Regions from separate parts of the Marinobacter sp. MIT930201 genome, predicted to be linked through region 2. Evidence: predicted binding sites of a transcription regulator. Region 2 holds the regulator's gene; the other holds the start of a gene.

Region 1 (4,339 bases), 1.9 Mb from region 2:
GTGGCGGTTGCATTGGCGACCATCGCCATCCTTTATCAGCTTTTTCTGTTGGGCGTGGTGCCCTGGATCACCCTGGTACTTGCGTTCAGTTTCGGAACCTATGGCCTGCTTCGAAAGCAGGTGGAGCTGGATGGTCTTTCGGGCCTGTTTGTTGAGACGCTGCTTCTGCTACCGGTCGGCCTGCTGGCTCTCGGGGTTCTGGGCTCGGCCGGAGAATCCCACTTCAATGACAACATCACCATTGCCTTGCTTTTGATGTCCAGCGGTATCGTCACCGCCATCCCCCTGTTGTTCTTCGCCGGTGCGGCCCGCCGGCTGCGCCTGGCAACCGTGGGCTTTTTGATGTACATCAACCCCACGCTGCAGTTCTTCATCGCGCTGTTTGTGTTTGATGAACCCATGAGTGGGGAGAAGCTGGCGAGCTTCGTGATGATCTGGGTGGCGCTGGGGCTTTATTCCTGGTCGGCCTGGATGGGGCGTGGGATGAGTCCCACGCCCAAATAGTGGGTTGCCTAGTGGGTTGTCAGGCAATACCGCCGAGGGTCAGTATGTCAGCCCGTACGCGATGTTTCTCCACGGCAAGGTCTGAAATCAGCGTGTTCAGGCCCGCCACGGGCGCCAGCATGTCCGGCTCCGTGGCAATGCTGTTGCGAAAGGCCAGCAGCGTGTCAATCTGCACGTGCAGGTCCTGAAAGTCTCCGAACCGTTGTTGTCGATGTTTTAATGGCCTGAGCCTGTCGTGAAACGCCGGTTTGTTCAACTCGGCCAGGTAGCGTATACGTTTCAGCCGTTTGCGCAGATCGTGAAAGTGATCGTCCGGGGACTGTTCGTTCAGTTGCCGCGCCACGGCGTCGTGCTTGTGTATGTGCTTTTTCAGGGCTTTGTGGATGTCTTCGATAGCCAGTTTCCGGGTTATCTTCTTCAAGTGGCGGGAGGTGATAAGCTGGTACCACTCATCCATGTCTTTGCGGTATTGGCCGCTGCTCAGGCGTTTGGTCAGCTCCTGGTGTTCAATGTCTGCCAGGTTGGCAAAATAGCTGCGGGCGCCGGAGCTCACCAGGGCCAACCGGGTATCTTCCTCCAGTGGCCATTGCGCCAGGTCACCCAGTAACACGTGAAGGTCTCTGAGCCGGCTGGTGGCTTGGCCATGCCGTTTCAGACTCTTGACGGCCTTGCGTAAATCGCTGTCACCACTGATGTCGACAACTGCTTCGGCGATGGCCCGGCTGCGGCGAATGGCAATATGGTACTGATGCAGAAACTCGTCGTCGTACCCCTGCAATACGCCCGGTTCCAGATCCCTGATGCGTTGATACTGGTGTAACAGCGATTCCGGGATGTGCCATGCCAGCGGAGAGTGCTCGTCGATACGGATTTTCGTCCGTTTGCGATGAAACTGCTCATAGCTGACGTCTTTGGGCGTCAGGAACCGTTCAAGCCGGCCCCTGTTCTTGCCGATCTCGCACCAGTGCTCTATGGGCAGGGTGATGTGCATGTAGCTGCACGTGGGGAAGGTGTCGGGTGCGTGCTTCAGCAGTAAGCCTGCCAGATCCTCCAGCGCAGGGTTGTGGCCAATCAGGGTAATGCTGTCTTCGTTCCGGTCGCGCAGCCAGTCGAGCACGACCTCATGGTTAAACGTGTATAGAACAGGCGCCAGTTTGACTGCGTGTTGATGGTTGCTCGGGATCAGGCCTTCCAGGGTTTGTTGTGCGCGGGTGGCATTGCTGCAGTAGACCGTTCCATCGAACGCCCCATCCGCACGGATTGCCCTGCTCATGGGGGCAAGCTGTTTCAGGCCCCGGTTGTTGAGGGGGCGCTGGTGATCACGAAGGCCATCATCGGCCCAGCTGGATTTGGCGTGGCGAATCAGATAGAGGTGTTTCATCCGTGCCCCTGAAACTGGTTTTATTGGGCCAGGTTTGATGAATCGGACGTTTGGGGCTAGACCTTTAGTCTAACGCTGGTTCAAGTCCATCCGCTACCGGCCGTTAAGACTTTTAACAATAAAAGCAAATGCATGAATGAGTTGTGGCAGTGTCGCAGCTTTACACCCCGAAGTCGCACACACCGGTATTACAAACTGGAACACACCCTGGGTGCCCGGTTGTGGATAATTACGCTGAACATTTGATCTCATACGGAGAACTTCTTGATGACATTGCTGAGCCGGTTACGCATACGTTCTCGTCTTCTGCTGGGCGTTCTGGTCCCGGTGGTCATTACGGCGGCAACCCTTGCCTGGATTACGGTCGCCCAGATCAAAAGCGGTGGTGAGGCCGAGCTTGAGCGCCTGGAAGCAAGTTTGCTCAGTGCCCGCAAGGAAGGGTTGAAGAATCTGGTGGATACCGCCCGTTCCGTGGTGCTGGACGCGAAGAACGATCCGGACCTTTCGGATGCCGAGGCCCGTGAAGCGGCAAGGGATCGTCTACGCTCCATCCGATTTGGGGGCGGCAACTATATTTTTGCGTATGCCAAAGATCTGGAAAACCTGGCCTACGCGCCGGATCCTTCCCGGGAAGGACCTACGACCAATCCAGATGTTCAGAAGCTGATACGATCACTGTTCGAAGCGGCACGGAAGGATGGCTTTTTTGGTTATGACTGGCCCAACCCCGCCTCCGGCGAGGTTGAACCCAAGGTGTCATTTACCACAATTGTTCCCGATTGGGGCTGGATGATCGGGACCGGTGTGTATGTCACCGATATCGCGGAAGTGGTTTCTGCCGCACGCGCGGATATTGAAGCGGAGATAGCCGAAACCCTCGGTTTTATCGTTCTGGTTACTGTGATTGTGGTCGTCATCGCATTGCTCATCGGTGTGTTTGTCGGTCGTACGGTGACGAAACCGTTGAACACCGTTACTGCCATGATGAAGGACATCGCCGAGGGTGAGGGCGACCTCCGCCACCGTCTGCCGGACGAAGGAAACGACGAACTCGCCGAGCTTGGGCGTCGCTTCAACGCCTTCGTGGTGAAAATCCAGGACACCATCCGCGATGTCGGCGCGACCACTGACCAGGTTGCCTCGGCCGCGGAAGAGCTCAGCCGTGTTGCCAATGAAACCCGTGCGTCGGTACAGGAGCAGGGTTCGGAAACCGATCAGATTGCCTCCGCCATTAATGAGATGGCGGCCACGATCCAGCAGATTTCCGGCAATGCCAACTCGGTGGAAAGTGCCGCCTCTGACGCCGACAGGCTTGCACGGGATGGTGGCGAGACCATTGCCAACGCACAGGCGTCCGTCAATCAGTTGTCGGAGGAGATTGAGTCCAGCTCTGGCCGTATCAGTAATCTGGCTGAGAAAACCGACGAGATTACCCAGGTGCTGGACGTCATCCACGCCGTCACTGACCAAACCAACCTGCTGGCCCTCAACGCAGCCATTGAGGCCGCCCGGGCCGGTGAGCATGGCCGTGGTTTCTCGGTGGTTGCCGATGAAGTCCGCCAGCTGGCCAAACGCAGTGCGGAATCCGCTGATCAGATTCGCGGTATGATTGACGGCTTCGTGACCGAGTCCCGCGCGGCGGTCGAGCGGATGGACGCGTCCCGCCAACGCTCCAGTGAAACGGTTGAGCGCATTAATCACGCCACTGACGCCCTGCGCACCATTGAGAAGTCTGTGGGCCATATTCATGATCAGGTGACCCAGATTGCCACCGCGGCGGAACAGCAAAGCCAGGTGGCCGAGGAAATCAACCAGAACGTGGTGCGCATCGTGGACGCGGCGCAGCGTAGCGATACGGGTGTGAACCAGACCAACGAGGCAAGCCACGAGTTGGCGCGGCTTGGTGAGAGTCTGCGTGAGCTGGTAGGCCAGTTCAAGGTATAGAACCGTTGCTTCTGGTCGGTCGACGATTGGCGTCAGCCGGCCAGCAAGCTATGATGTGGGCGATCTGATCCGACCACTACAAAAAACGGAACCTGACCTCGCTATGACTATTCGCAAATCTTTCATGACCGTCCTGGCATTGGTGTTCGCGCTGGCAAGCGCGTCGCTGTCGGCCCAGGAAACCTATACGCTTCGCCTCGCAGAAACCTGGGGGCCCAACTCTCCGATTCTGGGTGAAACAACGCGCCACATGGCCTCGATGGCTGAGAAGATGTCGGGCGGCCGCCTGCAGTTTCGCATTGACTCATCCAACAAGCACAAGGCGCCATTCGGTATTTTCGATATGGTGAAGGCGGGCCAGTACGATATGGGGCATACCGCCTCGTATTACTACAAAGGCTCGATTCCCAATGCCATGTATTTCACCACCGTTCCCTTCGGGATGATTGCACCTGAGCAATACGCCTGGTTTTACTACGGTGGCGGCATGGAATTGATGGAAAAGGTATA
Region 2 (4,339 bases):
ATTCGGGAAGTGCGGGAAAAGCGCGCGACCTATGGTAATGCGGTTGCGGGTGGGGACTTCGGTCACGCTGGCTTGTCGAAAGAATCGCTGGCCGACGATGACATGGTGGTTGAAGAGCCTACCGCTGCCAGCGCTGCCTATTCCGGAGAGCTGGCGCAAATGCGTGCGGAGATCAGTTCCCTCCGTGACCTGGTCAGTGCCCGGAATGGCGGTGAACCCGAACAAACAGCGGTTAACGCAGTACAGCAGAGGCTGTCTGAGAGGTTGCAGGAGTTTGGTCTCGGGCTGGAGCTCGCCAACTCTCTGTCCCGGCGCCACCGCGCAGGCCGGCTTGAGGATGGCTGGAAGCAGTCTCTGAAAATGCTGGCCGCCGGTGTGAAGACCGCGCGTACTGAATGGGCGGATGAGGGCGGTGTCTACGCCCTGGTGGGCCCAACCGGGTCCGGCAAGACGACGACCATCGGCAAGCTGGCCGCGCACTATGTGCTGCGCCACGGCGCCGACTCTCTGGCGCTGGTCACCACCGATCGCTATCGGGTCGCGGCCCATGAGCAACTATTCGTGTTCGGGCGCATACTGAACGTTCCGGTTCGGGTTGTGGACGAAACCCATTCCCTGGACGACATACTGGACGAACTGTCGGACCGGCACCTGGTGTTGATTGATACCGCTGGCCTGACCAGCACCGACAAGGGCTACGAGGAGCAGCTTATGGAGCTGGCTCGCAGTCACCATCGGATTCGAACCCATCTGGTGGTTTCGGCAACCAGTCAGCCGCGCATCATGAAATCCGTTTGGCATTGCTATAAGATGGCAAATCTTACGGGTTGTGTGATGACCAAAATCGATGAAGCACTGACCCTGGGTGAATCGCTGGGATTCGTCATGGAAACGGGATTGCCGGTGGCGTATTACACCGACGGGCAGAAAATCCCGGAAGACCTGCACCACGCTGAGTCCATTCCGCTGGTGCGGTTGGCCGTGGAGAGGCTGAAGAAACTCCAGCAGCAACAGGCAGTCGCTGTTTAAAAACAACACAGCCTGCGGTTAAACGCGGCAAGAGATCAGAGTCAGTATGAGCAAACCACATCCGGTACAGGTGATTGCCGTTTCCGGCGGGAAAGGGGGCGTTGGCAAGAGCAACGTATCAGTGAACCTTGGCATCGCCCTAGCACAAATGGGACGGCGGGTGGTGCTGCTCGATGCCGACCTGGGCCTTGCCAACATTGACGTTCTGCTTGGCATTACCGCCAATCGTAATATCCAGGACGTCATCGCCGGGGAATGTGACCTTCGGGATGTGTTGGTCAACGGCCCCGGTGGCATCAAAATCGTGCCCGCGTCCTCAGGTACCCAACGCATGACCCAGCTTTCCAATCTGGAGCACGCTGGCCTGATCAACGCGTTCAGCGAACTGGGTGACCAGATCGATGTGCTGATCGTTGATACCGCTGCGGGTATTTCCGAATCGGTGGTCAGTTTCCTCCGAGCCTCACAGGAACTATTACTGGTTGTCTGTGATGAACCTACCTCTATCACCGATGCCTACGCCCTTATAAAGCTTATGAATCGGGATTACGGCACCAACCGCTTCCGTATACTGGCCAATCAGGTCAGGAATGAGCAGGAAGGTCGCCATCTGTTTGAAAAACTGACCCGGGTTACCGAGCGCTTTCTTGATGTGGCACTACAATATGTGGGTATGGTGCCGTATGACGAGGCCGTAAAAAAAGCGGTACAGCGCCAGCGTGCCGTGCTGGACGCCTATCCGCGGGCAAAAGCATCGTTGGCGATCAAGAGCCTCGCGGAGAAAGTGGATAGCTGGCCGCTGCCATCATCGCCCCGGGGACATCTGGAATTCTTTGTGGAGCGGCTCGTCGAAGTCTGATTTTGATCCTGTCACTGAATAGCCGGATACATGACATTGGCGAAAGAACTTGGAACCTACAACCGGACGGGTACACGAGGACCTTCCCAGCTCGTTGAGGAGCAGGCCCCGCTGGTCAAAAAAATAGCGCTTCACCTCATGGCGCGGCTGCCGGCATCTGTCCAACTGGATGACCTTATGCAGGCAGGCATGATTGGCTTGTTGGAAGCTGCACAGCGATACAGTTCCGACAAGGGGGCTACCTTTGAGACATACGCCGGGATCCGGATTCGCGGAGCCATGGTAGATGAAATTCGCAAAGGTGACTGGGTACCCCGATCCGTCCACAGGAACTCCCGCCGCATTGCCAAAGCCATCAAGGCTGTCGAGGACCGCCTGGGTCGGGAAGCTCAAGACTCGGAAGTAGCCGAGGAGCTGGGGCTGGACCTCGACGAATACTATTCCTCCCTGAGCGATGCTAACAGTGGCCGACTTTTTAGCCTGGATGAGCTCAATGAATCCGGCGAGCTGCCGATAGAAGAAACAGAGGACAGTGATAACCCGTTGGATGGCTTGGCGTCCGACAACTTCCGGAAGAGCCTGGCAGCTGCGATTGGTGACCTGCCCGAGCGAGAAAAGCTGGTGCTCAGCCTTTACTATCAGGAAGAATTGAACCTGAAGGAAATTGGTGCTGTGTTGGGTGTCAGTGAAAGCCGGGTCAGCCAGATTCACAGCCAGGCCGCGCTCCGTCTGCGGGGGCGTCTTACTGGTTGGCAGAGCTGAACAGGCCGCCAGTCCCATTGAACGGCGTTACCAGGCATTCTTTACTGTAGCCTTTTGGTAACCGGTGCTTTACAACCGGCTCAAAGGCCACACAATAAGCGGTTAAACTACCGGCCTGCTAGACTGTGAGCCGGAAGCCAAAAACGAATTCCGGGCGTTTTTAACTGGAGGTCCCATTGGACAAGAACATGAAAATCCTGATTGTGGATGACTTCTCCACAATGCGACGGATCATTAAGAACCTGCTTCGCGATCTCGGTTTTACCAACACTGACGAAGCAGACGACGGCAATACAGCACTGCCTATGCTCAGGAGCGGCAAATACGATTTTCTGGTAACCGACTGGAATATGCCAGGGATGTCCGGACTCGATCTGCTCAAGGAAGTCCGTGCCGATGACAGCCTGAAAACACTGCCTGTGCTCATGGTGACCGCCGAGGCGAAGCGCGACCAGATTGTCGCTGCTGCGCAGGCCGGTGTGAACGGCTACGTGGTCAAGCCCTTCACGGCAGCCGTACTCAAGGAGAAGATTGAGAAGATCTTCGAACGCATCCAGTAATTCAGAGGTCGGACGGCTCCCATGAGCAATAGAAAAAAAGACCCACAGGGGCTCGACCCGGAGGTCACGGAGAAACTCCGCAGCCAGGCGGCCGAGTTGGTTGAACAGGTCAACGCCGGGGACTATGGCCGCGCGATGACGCTGATCAATGAATTGAGCGAGGTGAGGGACCAGAGCCTGTATCGGGAAGTCGGCCGCTTGACCCGCAGCCTCCACGAGGCGATCCGCAATTTCCAGATCGATCCCCGTAACGCCGAACAGTCAGAAGCTCTGTCGAAGATGACCGATGCGTCGGATCGCCTTGAGTACGTGGTTCAGATGACCGGTAAAGCAGCCAATCGGACCATGGATCTGGTTGAGGAGGCTATGCCCAAGGCCAGCGCACTCCGCGACGAGGCCGCCGAGCTGAGAGACCAGTGGCAGAAACTGCGTCGCCGCGAGATGGCGCCGGCTGAATTTCGTGAGCTCTATGCCCGTATCGACACGTTTTTCGTGACCCTGAATACCGATGCCGGGGCGATGTACGACAACTTGTCGGAAATTCTTCTGGCCCAGGATTTCCAGGACCTCACTGGGCAGGTGATCCAAAAGGTCACCACTCTGGTTAAAGAGGTGGAAGAGCATCTGTTGAGCCTGGTAGTGATGGCGAGTCATGTGGACCAGATGACCGGCACCGTGCATGAACTGGAAGAGCGGGAAAAGATATCGGCGGAACAGGGTGTTGGTCCACAGATCAAGGCCGAAGAACGCGAAGACGTAGTATCGGGACAGGACGATGTTGATGATCTTCTGTCCAGTCTCGGTTTCTGAGTAAGAGAGGGTAACGCATGGCGCTTGATGCCGATGAAGAGATCCTGCAGGACTTCCTTGTTGAGGCAGGCGAGATACTCGAAAAGCTGTCGGAGCAACTGGTCGACCTGGAACAAAACCCGGACGACAGCGATCTGCTCAACGCCATCTTCCGAGGCTTTCACACCGTAAAAGGCGGCGCTGGGTTTCTGCAACTCGATGCCCTGGTGAACTGCTGTCATTCCGCGGAGAACGTCTTCGATATCCTGCGCAACCACAAGCGCAAGGTAGACTCGGAACTGATGGACGTGGTGCTGGAAGCCCTGGATCACGTCAATGC

What was found. Region 2 encodes FliA, which starts transcription of late flagellar genes. Its sites were predicted from a motif close to CTAAAGTTTNNNNNNNNNNNGCCGNTAA; they were not measured.
Region 1: a site for FliA is predicted at 1,965-1,992, ahead of SIC19_RS08465 (methyl-accepting chemotaxis protein). Genes of this name have one in related genera too.

What each region holds. Positions count from the first base shown of each region.
Region 1 covers NZ_CP138916.1:1,819,946-1,824,284, reverse strand. Annotated here, with positions in the region: gene rarD (EamA family transporter RarD) at 1-504, shown strand, start outside; gene SIC19_RS08470 (CHAD domain-containing protein) at 524-1,885, opposite strand; gene SIC19_RS08465 (methyl-accepting chemotaxis protein) at 2,153-3,829, shown strand; gene SIC19_RS08460 (TRAP transporter substrate-binding protein) at 3,933-4,339, shown strand, end outside.
Region 2 covers NZ_CP138916.1:3,708,127-3,712,465, forward strand. Annotated here, with positions in the region: gene flhF (flagellar biosynthesis protein FlhF) at 1-1,029, shown strand, start outside; gene SIC19_RS16905 (MinD/ParA family protein) at 1,076-1,888, shown strand; gene SIC19_RS16910 (RNA polymerase sigma factor FliA) at 1,919-2,650, shown strand; gene cheY (chemotaxis response regulator CheY) at 2,827-3,210, shown strand; gene SIC19_RS16920 (protein phosphatase CheZ) at 3,232-4,020, shown strand; gene SIC19_RS16925 (chemotaxis protein CheA) at 4,038-4,339, shown strand, end outside.